Regions from separate parts of the Kitasatospora dryopteridis genome, predicted to be linked through region 3. Evidence: riboswitches for the same ligand, from Rfam matches in the RefSeq annotation. Region 3 holds a riboswitch; each other region holds the start of a gene.
What was found. Region 3 has a riboswitch for S-adenosylmethionine ahead of thrC (threonine synthase). Riboswitches for the same ligand answer to the same signal wherever they lie in the genome.

Region 1 (4,411 bases), 3.1 Mb from region 3:
ACCCGGCGACCGGCCGGGATCGCGGAACCCGACCGGTCGAAGGCGGCGCGCACCCGATCGCGGGTCCCGGTCGTCGTCATGCCCTCCAGGGGGCCGAGCCTGCCCTCCAGGCTCTTCCAGCCCCTGCCGCCGACGTCCGGGGTGCTGCCGCCGTGGTACTCGTAGAAGCCGTACAGCACCTGGATCCCGGCAGCCGTCAGCCGCTGCGCCTTGTCGCGCAGGCCGGCGACGCTGCATCCGCGGTTCTGCTGCTCCCCGCAGTAGTTCGGGTCCTTGATGTCCAGCCAGACCAGTGCGAGTCGGCGCCCCGCGCGGGCGTTCGCGAGGATGCGGTCGATCATGCTGTCGAAGCCGGGGCCCAGCCGGGCGTCGCCGGCCGAGGAACAGTCGTGATAGGCGCGCCATTCGTTCGGGTTCCACCAGGCGCACACGTCGATCTCGATGCCGTTGGCGCCGTGGTCGAGCGCGGCGTCCACACCGTCCAGGGTGTCGACCCGGTGGGCGACGGCGTAGATCGCGTGCCGCTGATCGGCCGCTGCCGCCGGGGTCGCGCCGACCGTGCCTGCACCGATGATCCCGCACAGCGCCGCCGCCGTCAGCGCCGGCCGGCGCCGCCGACCGGCGCCGCTCCTGAGCCGAGTGGTCATGGAAGCCCCCCTCTTCTTGTCCGTGTTCAGTCAGTCAATCTCACCGACTGCATGCTGACACGGGCCGCCCGGGCGAGGAGTCGGATCCGGCCACACGTGACACCCCGCATCCTCGCGGCGGTACTGCGGACCCGGACGTCGAGGCGATGCCTCAGAGCCGCCGGACGCGCAGGACGCCGGTCAGCATCGGCAGGGTGAACTCACCGCGGGCGGTCTCCGGTCCGCTCGCGAGGAAGGCGCGGATCCGGCCCAGCGTGGCCTCCCGTTCCCGGTCCGGCATGACCAGCAGCCCCGCGCGGGTCGCGAGTGCCGCCACGAGGGAGTCGGCGGTGCGGCGCTGCCCGTGCGGGAACTCCGCCTGCTCCGGCGAACCGAACCGGGCGGCCCCGCCGGTCTTCGGAAGGTGCATGCCGGCCGTCTCGGCCCGCCAGGCGGCGGGCGTGTCACGGGGGCCGACGGCCGCGCTCCCGCCGACCCGGGCCAGCCCGGCGACCCAGTCGACCCGGTCGTCCAGGACGTTCCACAGACCGGCCAGGACGCCGCCGGGTGCGAGGACCCTGGCGATCTCGGGCCCCGCGACGGCCATGTCGAACCAGTGCATGGCGTTGCCGGCCAGCACCGCATCGACGGAGGCGTCCGGCAGCGGTATCGCCTCGGCGGTACCCGGCAGGGCGCGGACGTCGGGCAGCGAGCGGCGCAGCTCGGCCAGCATCGCCGGGTCGGGCTCGACCGCGACGACCTCGGCACCCAGCACGACCAGCCCTGCGGTCAGCTTGCCGGTACCGGCGCCGAGGTCGAGCACCCGCGGGCCGGGCGCGGGTTCGAGCGCCCAGCGCACCGCGGCCGGCGCATAGTCGGGGCGGTGCTCGGCATAGGCGACCGCCGCCGCACCGAACGACGAGGCGTGAAGCAACCGTTCGTCCTGATCCACACGCTGACGCTACCGATGCCGCCGGCCGTCGGCCAGCCCCGCGAGCCCACCGAACCGGCTGCCGTCCGGCCGGGCTCCGGCGGCTCGAGCCCCACGTGCAGGTGGGAGCCGGTCAGGGGTGCCGCAGGGCTTCGGTGAGGCGGTTGGCGGCCTCGATGACGGCCTGGGAGAGACGCGCGCCGGGGTGACGGGTGAGCCGTTCGATGGGGCCGGAGACCGAGACTGCGGCCACGACCCGGCCGGACGGACCGCGGACGGGCGCGGAGACGGAGGCGACCCCGGGCTCGCGCTCGCCGATGGACTGGGCCCAACCGCGGCGCCGCACGCCGCTGAGGGCGGTGGCGGTGAAGCCGGCGCCCTGCAGGCCGCGGTGGAGGCGCTCGGGCTCCTCCCAGGCGAGCAGGATCTGGGCGGCGGAGCCGACCTTCATGGGGAGGGTGATTCCCACGGGAACCGTGTCGCGCAGCCCGGAGAGGCGCTCGGCGGCGGCCACGCAGATCCGGATCTCGCCCTGTCGGCGGTAGAGCTGGGCGCTCTCACCGGTGACGTCGCGCAGGTGGGTCAGGACCGGGCCGGCCGCGGACAGCAGGCGGTCCTCGCCGACGGCCGCCGAGAGCTCGGCGAGCCGGGGGCCGAGGGCGAACCGGCCCTGCAGGTCCCTGGTGACCAGACGGTGGTGTTCGAGTGCGACGGCGAGCCGGTGGGCGGTGGGCCGCGCCAGGCCGGTGGCGGCCACCAGTCCGTTCAGGGTGACGGGGCCGGCCTCCAGCGTGCCGAGGATCGAGGTGACCTTGTCGAGCACGCCGACGCCGCTCGTGTTCTCCATGGATGGGTACTCCGTCTCAGATCCCGTGAGCGGCGGGCGGGCCTCGCTCACGGACGCTCCGTGCGGGGAGCGGGGGTGGTCAGCGAGGACAGGCCGGAGAAGTCGGCCGATTGCCTGTGCCGGGCACGAGACGGGCACGCGGAGAGACCGGGGCGGGAAGCGCCCGGACGAAGGACAGCACAGAGAGCACCGTGTCTCCTCATCTTTCCCGCGCCACATTGGCGACAGGCCGGAGTTGGCACTGATCCCGGGCGGCGCGGCGCGTACTTCGGACGCCGGGTCGACCGGGGAGTTGCCGGGGCTTCGTAGGGCCGGTCCCTCCACCCCTCTGGATGATTCGCGAGGAACCATACAAGATTTCCCGGGCAGCCCGCCAAACCTCCCCCACCGCCGTGCCCGGTCGACCGATCCGTCGGCGGTGATGCCGCGAAGTGAATGGCCTTGCTGCAAATTGCAGAAACCTCACGCGCCTTGACTTGACGCGCCATCAGGACGGCGGCATCGTCGGTCCCGCGACGTACCCACCGTCCTCGCGGGCCGGGCCCGCCCGTCCGACCGACCGGCGCCCCATCGCATCCCCCACCCACCCTTCACCGGGACTGCCGCAACGCCCCCCACGAGCCGTCGCGCCGGCGGCCGGCCGGGCACGTTGTTCAGCCGGCCTCCACCGGGGCCGGCGGCTGCTCGCCGGCCGCGGTGGCGGTGTGGATCGGGCCGTCGGTCCCGGTGAGCGGCCGACCGGTGCCGCCCCAGCGGGCGGAGATGATCTCGGCGACGACGGAGACTGCCGTCTCCTGTGGCGTGCGGGCACCGAGGTCGAGCCCGGCGGGGGCCGACATCCGGGCCAACTCCCTTTCCTCCAGGCCGGCTTCGCGCAGGCGGGCCAGCCGTTCGCGGTGGGTCCGGCGCGAGCCGAGCGCGCCGATGTACGCCAGCTGCGGCAACCGCAGCGCGGTGGCCAGCAGCGGCACGTCGAACTTGTGGTCATGGGTGAGGACGGCCACCACCGTGCGGCCGTCGATCCGGCCCGCCGCGGCCTCCTCGGCCAGGTACTCGTGCGGCCACCGCACCACGACCTCGTCCGCGTGCGGGAAACGGGAGGCGGTGGCGAACACCGCCCGCGCGTCGCACACCGTGACGCGGTAGCCGAGGAAGGACCCCAACTCGGCGACCGCGGCGGCGAAGTCGATCGCACCGAACACCAGCATGCGCGGCGGTGGGACGAACGACCCCACGAACACGGTCAGTTCGCCGAGCTCGGCGAACTCCTCACCGTCCAGGCAGCGGCCCGCGGTGTCGTAGTGGCGCAGCCCCGTCGTGCCGTGCTCGAGCAGACCGCGGACGTCGAGGCCCACCGCGCGGTCCAGGGCGGCCGAGCCGAGGGTGCCCGAGTCGCGGTCCGGCCAGACGACCAGGCGGCTCCCGAGCGCGCCCGGGCCGCCGTCCGGGCCGGTCACCACGGTGGCCACCGCGACAGGCTCGCCGGCGTCCAACGACGTCACCACGTCCGGCAGTTCGGGGAAGGTCCGGCTGGACACGGGTTCGACGAAGATCTGGATCGTGCCGCCGCAGGTCAGCCCCACCTCGAAGGCGTCGCCGTCGCTCACCCCGTACGACCGCAGCACCGGACGTCCCGAGAGCCGGGCCTCCTCGGCCTCCTCGTACACCGCGCCCTCGACGCAGCCGCCCGAGACGCTGCCGACCACGGTGCCGGAGGCCGACACCGCCATCGCCGCACCCGGCCGGCGGGGCGCGCTCCGGAAGGTGCTGACCACGGTGGCGAGCCCGAAGCTCTCGCCCGCGCGGTACCACCGGTACACCTCGTCCAGGACGTCACGCACGGTGTCCCCCTCGCAGACACCGGCAGACCCGGCGCAGCCGGCGCGCGACCCCCAGCAGGATCAACCCGGCGAGGGCGATCGACACCAGGCGCTTGGCCACCGGCCCGCGGGCCACGGCGAGCAGGTCCAGCGGCTCGCCCTCCGCCGAGGCGGCCTGCGGCTCCCC
Region 2 (4,411 bases), 2.1 Mb from region 3:
CGTTTTCTGACGGTTGTTCGATACGGGTGACCCCGGGTACCCCGAGCGGGTGAGATCCGTGCGCGGCGACTTGAGAGAGATCGCGTCAGGGGCTCACCGGAAGCCGCCCTCCGGAGTAGCATCCGAAGACGGACGTGGCCCGGATCACACTGGGCCGTTCGGCGCGGCACATATAAGAGGACGAGCACCCGGGAGCAGGGCCCATGGCGCACACGACCGACGAGACGCTCACCGTTCTCGTCTACAGCGACAACCGCAACACCCGCGAGCAGGTGACCCTGGCACTCGGCCGCAGGCCCGCCGCGGACCTCCCGGCCGTGGAGTACCTGGAGTGCGCGACCACTCCGGCCGTGCTGCGCGCCCTGGAGAAGGGCGGCATCGACCTGTGTGTGCTCGACGGCGAGGCCGTCCCGGCCGGCGGCCTCGGCCTCACCCGCCAGCTCAAGGACGAGATCTACGGCTGCCCGCCCGTCCTCGTGCTGATCGGCCGGCCGCAGGACTCCTGGCTCGCCGCCTGGAGCCGCGCCGACGCCGCCATCGCCCAGCCCGTCGACCCGGTGGCCCTCGCCGAGGCCGCGGCCACCCTGCTCCGCGCCCGGATCGCCAAGCGGACGCCCGCCCACCACTGACCGGGCACGCGGCGACCACCCGTCTCACCAGGAGAGAAGGGACGGCGGGATCGGCGCGGCCGCCCGCCGCCGCTCGCTAGGCTGACTCCGTCCCCTGTATCGGCGCACTACCGATGAGAGCTGGAGTCGGCCATGGTGAACGTGAACCCTGCGAACGGCGGCGAGGACCCCGTGCAGGTGGTCCGCACCTGGCCGGACGTCCTGTCGGCACTGCTGCGCGGCGAGGACCTCGCAGAGGCGGACACCGCCTGGGCGATGGACCAGATCATGAGCGGCGAGGCCTCGCCCGTCCAGGTGGCCGGCTTCATGGTCGCGCTGCGGGCCAAGGGCGAGACCGTCGAGGAGATCGCCGGCCTGGTCGACGCGATGTACGCGCACGCCGAACCGCTGCACATCCCCGGCCCCGCCGTCGACATCGTCGGCACCGGCGGCGACCGCGCCAAGACCGTCAACATCTCCACCATGTCCGCGATCGTCGCGGCCGCGGCCGGTGCCAAGGTCGTCAAGCACGGCAACCGGGCCGCCTCCTCGGCCTCCGGCTCCTCCGACGTCCTGGAGAAGCTCGGCATCAGCCTCGACCTCGGCGCCCGGCGGGTCGCGGAGGTCGCCGAGGAGGTCGGCCTCACCTTCTGCTTCGCCGCGAAGTTCCACCCCGCGATGCGGCACGCGGCCACCGCCCGGGCCGGCCTCGGCGTGCCCACCGCCTTCAACATCCTCGGCCCGCTGACCAACCCGGCCCGGGTCACCTCGCACGCCGTCGGCTGTTTCGACACCCGCCTCGCCGGGCTGATCGCCGGCGTCCTCGCCCGCCGGGGCGCCTCCGCCCTGGTCTTCCGCGGCGACGACGGCCTCGACGAACTCACCGTCTGCACCACCTCGCACGTGTGGATCGTCAAGGACGGCACCATCACCGAGACCTCCTTCGACCCTCGGGACGTCGGGCTGGAGCTCGCCGGGATCGAGGCGCTGCGGGGAGCGGACGCCGAGTTCAACGCCGGCGTCGCACGGCGGCTGTTCGCCGGCGAGAAGGGGCCCGTCCGGGACGCCGTCCTGCTCAACACGGCCGCCGCACTCACCGCACTCGACCTCACGGACGCCCCGCTCACCGAGCAGCTCGCGGCCGGCATGGAGCGGGCGGCCGCCGCCATCGACTCGGGCGCTGCCGAGGCCACGCTCGAGCGCTGGGCCGAGGCGACCAGCAAGTAGGGCGAGCCGGGACTGCTGAGTGGCAAGCCACTGAGGGGCGCGTGGGGGCACCTCCCGGCCGAAGGCCGGGGGAGAACTGCGCGAGGCGGGAGGTGCGGACCGTTGCCTTCCGAGTCGCGCAGATCCCCGCGCCCCTTTGGTGGTTGGCGCCGGGTGTCGGGTTGACCGGTGTCGCCGGGGTCACCTAGAGTCCTCGACAGGTCATGAGTGGCAGCGTCAAGCCCCAGCTTGCTGTCCGGCAACCCTCCGTCCGTGGCGGGGTGCCCTGGGTGAGGACCGGGCCGTGCGGCAGACCGTCCGCGTGGCAAGCGCGGACTTCCGGCGATGCATCCCCGGGGTCCCCACCCCGTGAAGGAGTGCATCCTCATGTCGCTGTCCACCCGGATCTGCGCCCCCCTCGCCGTCCTCGGCCACGACGTCCAGGTCCCGCTCGCCACCGGTGAGAAGGTCGGCTACGCCGCCCTCGACTACGCCGCCAGCGCCCCCGCCCTGCAGCGCGTCTGGGACGACATCGCCGCCTACGCCCCCTACTACGGCAGCGTCCACCGCGGCGCGGGCTACCTCTCGCAGCTCTCCACCGACCTGTTCGAGCAGAGCCGCCGCACCGTCGCCGACTTCCTCGACCTGCGAGAGGACGACCAGGTGGTGTTCACCCGCGCGACCACCGACTCGCTCAACCTGCTGGCCGGCGCGGTGCCCGCCGGCACCCGCGTCTACGCCTTCGAGACCGAGCACCACGCCTCCCTGCTGCCCTGGCGGCACGCCGGTCTGACGGTGGAGTACCTCCGGGCCCCGCGCTCCCGCGCAGAGGCGGTCGCCGCCCTCGACGCCGCGCTCGCCGCGGGCACCCCGGACGGCCCGCGCCTGCTGTGCGTCACCGGGGCGTCCAACGTCACCGGCGAGCTGTGGCCGATCGCCGAGCTCACCGAGACCGCCCACCGGCACGGCGCCCGGGTCGTCCTGGACGCCGCCCAGCTCGCCCCGCACCACCGGCTGTCGGTCCGTGAACTCGGCGTGGACTGGGTCGCGTTCTCCGGCCACAAGCTGTACGCGCCGTTCGGCGCCGGCGTGCTCGCCGGGCGCAGCGACTGGCTGGACGCGGCCGAGCCGTACCTGGCCGGGGGCGGCGCCAGCCGTACGGTGGCCCGGGAGGCGGACGGCTCGGTGGCGGTGGAGTGGCACAGCGGTCCGGCCCGGCACGAGGCCGGTTCGCCGAACGTGATCGGCGCCTACGCGATCGCCTCGGCCTGCCGGGCGCTGGCCGAGGCCGGGTTCGACGCGCTGGAGGCGCGCGAGCAGGCGCTGGTCGAGCGGCTGACCGACGGGCTGGCCGCGATCCCCGAGGTCCGGGTGCTCAACCTGTTCGGCGAGGGCTCGGCCCGGGTCGGGGTGCTGTCCTTCGTCGTCCGCGGCTGGAACAGCTCGCACTTCTCGGCGGCGCTCTCCGCCGAGTACGGGATCGGCGTGCGGGACGGCCTGTTCTGCGCGCACCCGCTGGTGCGGACCCTGCTCGGCGGGGAGGAGGCCGCGCCCTCCGAGTGCGGTGCGCCGGAGCCCTCGCTGCCCGGGGAGCGGAGCCTGAACGCGATCCGGGTCAGCTTCGGCGCGGGCACTCCGGTGGAGCACGTGGACCGCTTCCTGGCCGCCGTCCGCGAGCTGGTCACCGACGGCGCCCGCTGGACCTACCGCAACGAGGGCGGCCGCTGCGTTCCCGCCACCTCGGCGCCCAGGGCATGAGCGTCACCACCAGGGGCGCGGGGAACTGCGCAATTCGGATGCGGGCCACCGTACGAATCAGGGGTCTGCCGATTTCTCACGGCGGCCCACTCCCTGATTGCGCAGTTCCCCGCGCCCCTGAATCAACCGCCCCCTGGGTGGTTGCCCCTCTTACTACTCGTCGAGGCCGAGGGCGAAGGCTGCCTCGAGGTCGTGCTGGGAGTAGGTGCGGAAGGCGATCTGGGTCTCGGTGTGCTCGACGCCCGGCACCTTGTTGACCTGACCCGGGATCACCTCGGCGAGGTCCTCGTGCCGGCGCACCCGGACCATCGCCACCAGGTCGTAGCTGCCGGTCACCGAGTAGACCTCGCTGACGCCCTCGATCGCGGCGATCGCCTCGGCGATCTCGGGGATCCGGTCGACGCTGGTCTTGATGAGGACGATCGCGGTGATCACTCTTCGGCTCCTGTGTGTGGGGTACGGCTCAGCGTATCGGCCGTCGGCCGGGCCCGTCTGCCCTGCCGGAGGCCCGCCGCCCACACCGCCAGCCAGCCCGCGCTGAAGCCGATGACGTGCACCAGGTACGCAACCCCGGGCACCGCCGGGCCGAGCGGCCACCACTGCAGGGCGAACCACAGGCCGAGCACCAGCCAGGCCGGGAACCGCAGCGGCAGGAAGAGCAGCAGCGGCACCAGGGTGGTCACCCGGGCCCTCGGGTACAGCCGCAGGTAGCCGCCGAGCACCCCGGCGATCGCGCCCGAGGCGCCGACCAGTGCGCGCGCCGACTCCGCGGAGTCGGCCTCGGCCAGCGCCCAGCCGTACGTCGCCAGGTAGCCGACCCCCAGATAGAAGAGGAGGAA
Region 3 (4,411 bases):
AGCAGTGCCGGGGCGAGCGACAGGTGGTAGTCCTGCACCAGCACGGCGGCGCCCGGGGCGGCCTCGGCGGCCAGCGCCTCGGCGAAGGCGGTGTTGTACGCGGTGTAGGACTCCCACTCGCGGCGGAACCGGTCGTCGAAGACCGGGGAGACCGGGGTGTCGTACAGCAGGTGGTGGACGAACCACAGGGTGGAGTTGGCGATGCCGTTGTAGGCGCGGGCGAAGGTGCCGGGCTCGATGTCCAGCATCCGGACGGCCTGTCCGCCCACGTCGTGGCCGGCGAGGTCGAGCCGTCCGTCCGGGGCCTGCCGGGCGGCCGTCCGGTCGGCGTCGCCGAGGGCGGCGCAGACCCAGACCGCCGAGGGGTCGTCGATCGCGGACAGCCCGGAGACCAGGCCGCCACCGCCTCTCTTCAGGGTGAGCGTGCCGTCGTCCCCGCTGCTGAAGGACACCGGGCCGCGGTTCGAGGCCACCAGGACGGGGGCGGCGCCGGACTGCTGCGTACGTTCGAACGCGAGATCGGCCATATCCCCTAGCTTGCCGCGGGACCGCCGCGGCAAACCATTCGAAGTCCTGCGCGGGCTGCGCTCAGCGGTCCCGGTACTCGGGGACGGTCCGCATCGGCGGGCGTTCCAGGGCGGTGACCTCGTGGGTGTGCGCGGTGAAGCCGCGGGTGCCCGGGTCCCGGCTGAACTGGGTGAGCAGCGGGTGGACGAGGTCCTCGCCGGCCTTCAGCCGGTGGGCGCGGTCGAGCCGCTCCAGGGCGGTGCGGTAGATCGTGGCGGCCATTCGCCCGAGCGCCTGGCCGTCCTGGTGGCGGTGGTGCCGCACCCCGACGTCGACCTGGGCCAGCGCGTCCAGGCCGACCTCCTCCAGGGCGTCCACCAGCAGGCCGAGTTCCACCCCGTACCCGGTCGGGAAGGGCAGCCGCTCCAGCAGCGAACGGCGCGCCGCGTACTCGCCGCCGAGCGGCTGGACGAAGCCGGCCAGCTGCGGCCAGTGCAGGTTGAGCAGCGGCCGGGCGACCAGCTCGGTTACCCGTCCGCCGCCGGCCGGCACCACCGCCCCCTCGGTCTCCAGCGGACGGTCGTACATCGCCTTGACCAGCTGGATCCCGGGGTCGGTGAGGAGCGGGCCGACGATGCCGGAGACGAAGGCCGGGTCGAACTCCCGCAGGTCGGCGTCGACGAAGCAGACGATCTCGCCGGTGGTCACCAGCAGCGAGCGCCAGAGCACCTCGCCCTTGCCGGGGGCCGCCGCGAGCCGGGGGAGTACGTCGTCCCTGTGCACCACGCGGGCGCCGGCCGCGCGGGCGGTCTCGGCGGTCCGGTCGACCGAGCCGGAGTCGACCACCACCAGTTCGTCGACCAGGGGGTGGCGCTCCATCAGCTCCTCGCGGACGGTGGCGACGATCTCCCCGACGGTCGGTTCCTCGTCGAGTGCGGGCAGGACGACGCTGACGGTGCCGGCCCGGCCCGCCGCCCGCTTGGCGGCGAGCAGCCGCTCCAGGGGGCGGTCGGCCGCCGTCCAGGAGCGGCGACGCAGCCAGGACGCCACCTCCGGGAGGACGTCGGGACGGGGCAACTCGGTCACGGTCTCGCTCCTCGCAACTTCCATCTCGCGGATCGGACGCAACCTCTCGGCGCCCGGGCCTTCGGATACAGTCTTCGTACTGCGATCGAGCCTTCGCACGCCGGGGTCGCCGCAGCGCACGACACACAACTTCACAGAGCTCATCCAGAGGGACTGAGGGAACGGCCCGTTGACGTCCCGGCAACCTTCTCGCGCGGCGGTCGCAGGCCCGCGGGACAGGTGCCAATTCCGGCCTGTGGCGCAACCGCGTCACGGGGAAGATGAGGAGAGAGGCCTCCGCCACCATGGCTACCGCTACCCCTGCACCCGTTGCCGCCGTCGATCTCGGTCCGGCCGCAGCGCTTTCCTGTCGCGAGTGCGGCACCCGCTTCCCGCTCGGCCCGAGCTTCGCCTGTCTCGAGTGCTTCGGCCCGCTGGAGATCGCCTACGACTACTCCGGCTACGACGCCGCGGAGCTCCGCAAGCGGATCGAGGCCGGCCCGGCCAGCATCTGGCGCTACGCCCCGCTGCTGCCGGTGCCCGCGGACGTGGCCGGCAAGCCCAACCTGAACCCCGGCTGGACCCCGCTGGTGAAGGCCGACAACCTCGGCCGCGAGCTCGGTTTCACCGCCCAGCTGCACGTCAAGGACGACTCGGGCAACCCCACGCACTCCTTCAAGGACCGGGTGGTGGCCTGCGCCATCGAGGCCGCCCGCGCCTTCGACTTCACCACGCTCTCCTGCTCCTCCACCGGCAACCTGGCCGGCGCGGTCGGCGCGGCCGCGGCCCGGGCCGGATTCAAGTCCTGCGTGTTCATCCCGCACGACCTGGAGCAGGGCAAGATCGTCATGGCCGGTGTGTACGGAGGCGCCCTGGTCGGCATCGACGGCAACTACGACGACGTGAACCGCTTCTGCTCCGAGCTGATCGGCGACCCGGCCGGCGAGGGCTGGGGCTTCGTCAACGTCAACCTCCGCCCGTACTACGGCGAGGGCTCCAAGACGCTGGCCTTCGAGATCTGCGAGCAGCTCGGCTGGCGGCTGCCGGAGCAGATCGTGATCCCGATCGCGTCGGGCTCCCAGCTCACCAAGATCGACAAGGGCCTGCAGGAGCTGATCAAGCTCGGCCTGGTCGAGGACCGCCCCTACAGGATCTTCGGCGCCCAGGCCGAGGGCTGCTCCCCGGTCTCCGCCGCCTTCAAGGCCGGCCACGACGTGATCCGCCCGGTCAAGCCGCAGACCATCGCCAAGTCGCTGGCGATCGGCAACCCGGCCGACGGCCCGTACGTGCTGGACATCGCTCGCCGTACCGGTGGTGCCGTCGAGGACGTCACCGACGCCGAGGTGGTGGCCGCCATCAAGCTGCTGGCGCGCACCGAGGGCATCTTCGCCGAGACCGCGGGCGGCGTGACCGTCGGCGTCCTCAAGAAGCTGGTCGAGACCGGGCAGCTGGACCCGTCGAAGGAGACCGTCGCGATCAACACCGGCGACGGCCTGAAGACCCTCGACGCGGTCGCCGACGCCGGTCTGACCGCCACCATCCGCCCGACGCTGGAGTCCTTCCGCGCCGCCGGCCTCGTCTAAGCAGCCCACCCCCGTCCGCAAGGAGCACCGCATGAGCGCCACCGTCCGCATCCCGACCATCCTGCGCACCTACACCGGCGGCTCCGCCGAGGTGACCGCCGAGGGCGACACCCTGGCCGCGGTCATCGCGGACCTGGAGCAGAACCACACCGGCATCTCCGCCCGCATCCTGGACGACGCCGGCAAGCTCCGCCGCTTCGTCAACGTCTACGTGAACGACGACGACGTGCGCTTCGCCGACGGCCTGGAGACCGCGGTCAAGGACGGCGCCTCGGTGTCGATCATCCCCGCGGTGGCCGGCGGCTGCTGACGGCCCGTCCGAGACGGGAAGCGGAGAGCCGCCGCCGGGACCGGAACCCGATTTTCCGGTCCCGGCGGCGGCTCTCGCCGTGCCGGGTGGAAATACCACCGCCTGACGGGGAGTAGAGTTCGGCCGTGGCAGTGCTCCCCTCCGCGCCGCCCGCCCTGATCAGCCGCAATACCCGGAATTCCGCAGCCCGGCCGACCGGTCGGATCGTGTGCGCAGCGCTCAGGGGCCGATCGACGGCCACGTCCGCCCGCTGAGACGGGGCACGGACGGCACGGGGACGAACCTGTCAGGCAAGTGTCAGAATTCATACGGCAATATGTCGTTTTCTGCCCGTTATGTCCGGCGTGAATTGCCGAGATCCGCCGCTTTCATCCCGTCATATCCCTTGTCATGGCCCGGGATTTCCATGAAGTTGGCCCTGTTGCACAGGGCTCCTGTCCGGATACATTCAGCCGCGGTCGACGCATTCACCCGTCCGCCGGACCCGTTGAAGGGCCGCGGGCGGTGGTCTGCGGCGTGCAGGGCTGCGCCCAGGGGGGGTTCCCTCGGGCAGGCCCACCGGACCTGGGCCCGCAAAGACTGCGGACCCGTGAATGGCCAGCACAGCACAAGGGGAGTTCGGAATGGCTCAGGGCACCGTCAAGTGGTTCAACGCGGAGAAGGGCTACGGCTTCATCGCGGTCGACGGTGGTGCGGACGTGTTCGTCCACTACAGCGCGATCCAGATGGACGGCTACCGCACCCTCGAAGAGGGCCAGCGGGTCGAGTTCGAGATCTCCCAGGGGCAGAAGGGGCCGCAGGCGGACATGGTTCGTGCCGCCGCGGGCTGACCTTCGAAACCTGCGGAGCCCTCGGCTCGTCACGAGCTGGTCGGCGGTTTCTTCGCGACAGGCCCGTACGACACGTCGTACGGGCCTGCGTCGTGTCCGGAACCGGTACGGCCGGT

Region 1: another riboswitch for S-adenosylmethionine. It lies ahead of ACQ614_RS06080 (IclR family transcriptional regulator); the one in region 3 lies ahead of thrC (threonine synthase).
Region 2: another riboswitch for S-adenosylmethionine. It lies ahead of ACQ614_RS10460 (aminotransferase class V-fold PLP-dependent enzyme); the one in region 3 lies ahead of thrC (threonine synthase).

What each region holds. Positions count from the first base shown of each region.
Region 1 is NZ_CP192749.1:1,344,998-1,349,408, forward strand. Features, by position in the region: gene ACQ614_RS06070 (phospholipase) at 1-647, opposite strand, end outside; gene ACQ614_RS06075 (class I SAM-dependent methyltransferase) at 799-1,578, opposite strand; gene ACQ614_RS06080 (IclR family transcriptional regulator) at 1,691-2,404, opposite strand; SAM riboswitch class I at 2,601-2,743, opposite strand; gene ACQ614_RS06085 (XdhC family protein) at 3,058-4,245, opposite strand; gene ACQ614_RS06090 (SRPBCC family protein) at 4,238-4,411, opposite strand, start outside.
Region 2 is NZ_CP192749.1:2,302,327-2,306,737, reverse strand. Features, by position in the region: gene ACQ614_RS10470 (hypothetical protein) at 204-629, shown strand; gene trpD (anthranilate phosphoribosyltransferase) at 762-1,835, shown strand; SAM riboswitch class IV at 2,035-2,152, shown strand; gene ACQ614_RS10460 (aminotransferase class V-fold PLP-dependent enzyme) at 2,202-3,572, shown strand; gene ACQ614_RS10455 (Lrp/AsnC ligand binding domain-containing protein) at 3,726-4,007, opposite strand; gene ACQ614_RS10450 (rhomboid family intramembrane serine protease) at 4,004-4,411, opposite strand, start outside.
Region 3 is NZ_CP192749.1:4,445,441-4,449,851, forward strand. Features, by position in the region: gene ACQ614_RS20315 (alpha,alpha-trehalose-phosphate synthase (UDP-forming)) at 1-527, opposite strand, end outside; gene ACQ614_RS20320 (glucosyl-3-phosphoglycerate synthase) at 589-1,593, opposite strand; SAM riboswitch class I at 1,731-1,860, shown strand; gene thrC (threonine synthase) at 1,878-3,155, shown strand; gene ACQ614_RS20330 (ubiquitin-like small modifier protein 1) at 3,187-3,465, shown strand; gene ACQ614_RS20335 (cold-shock protein) at 4,089-4,295, shown strand.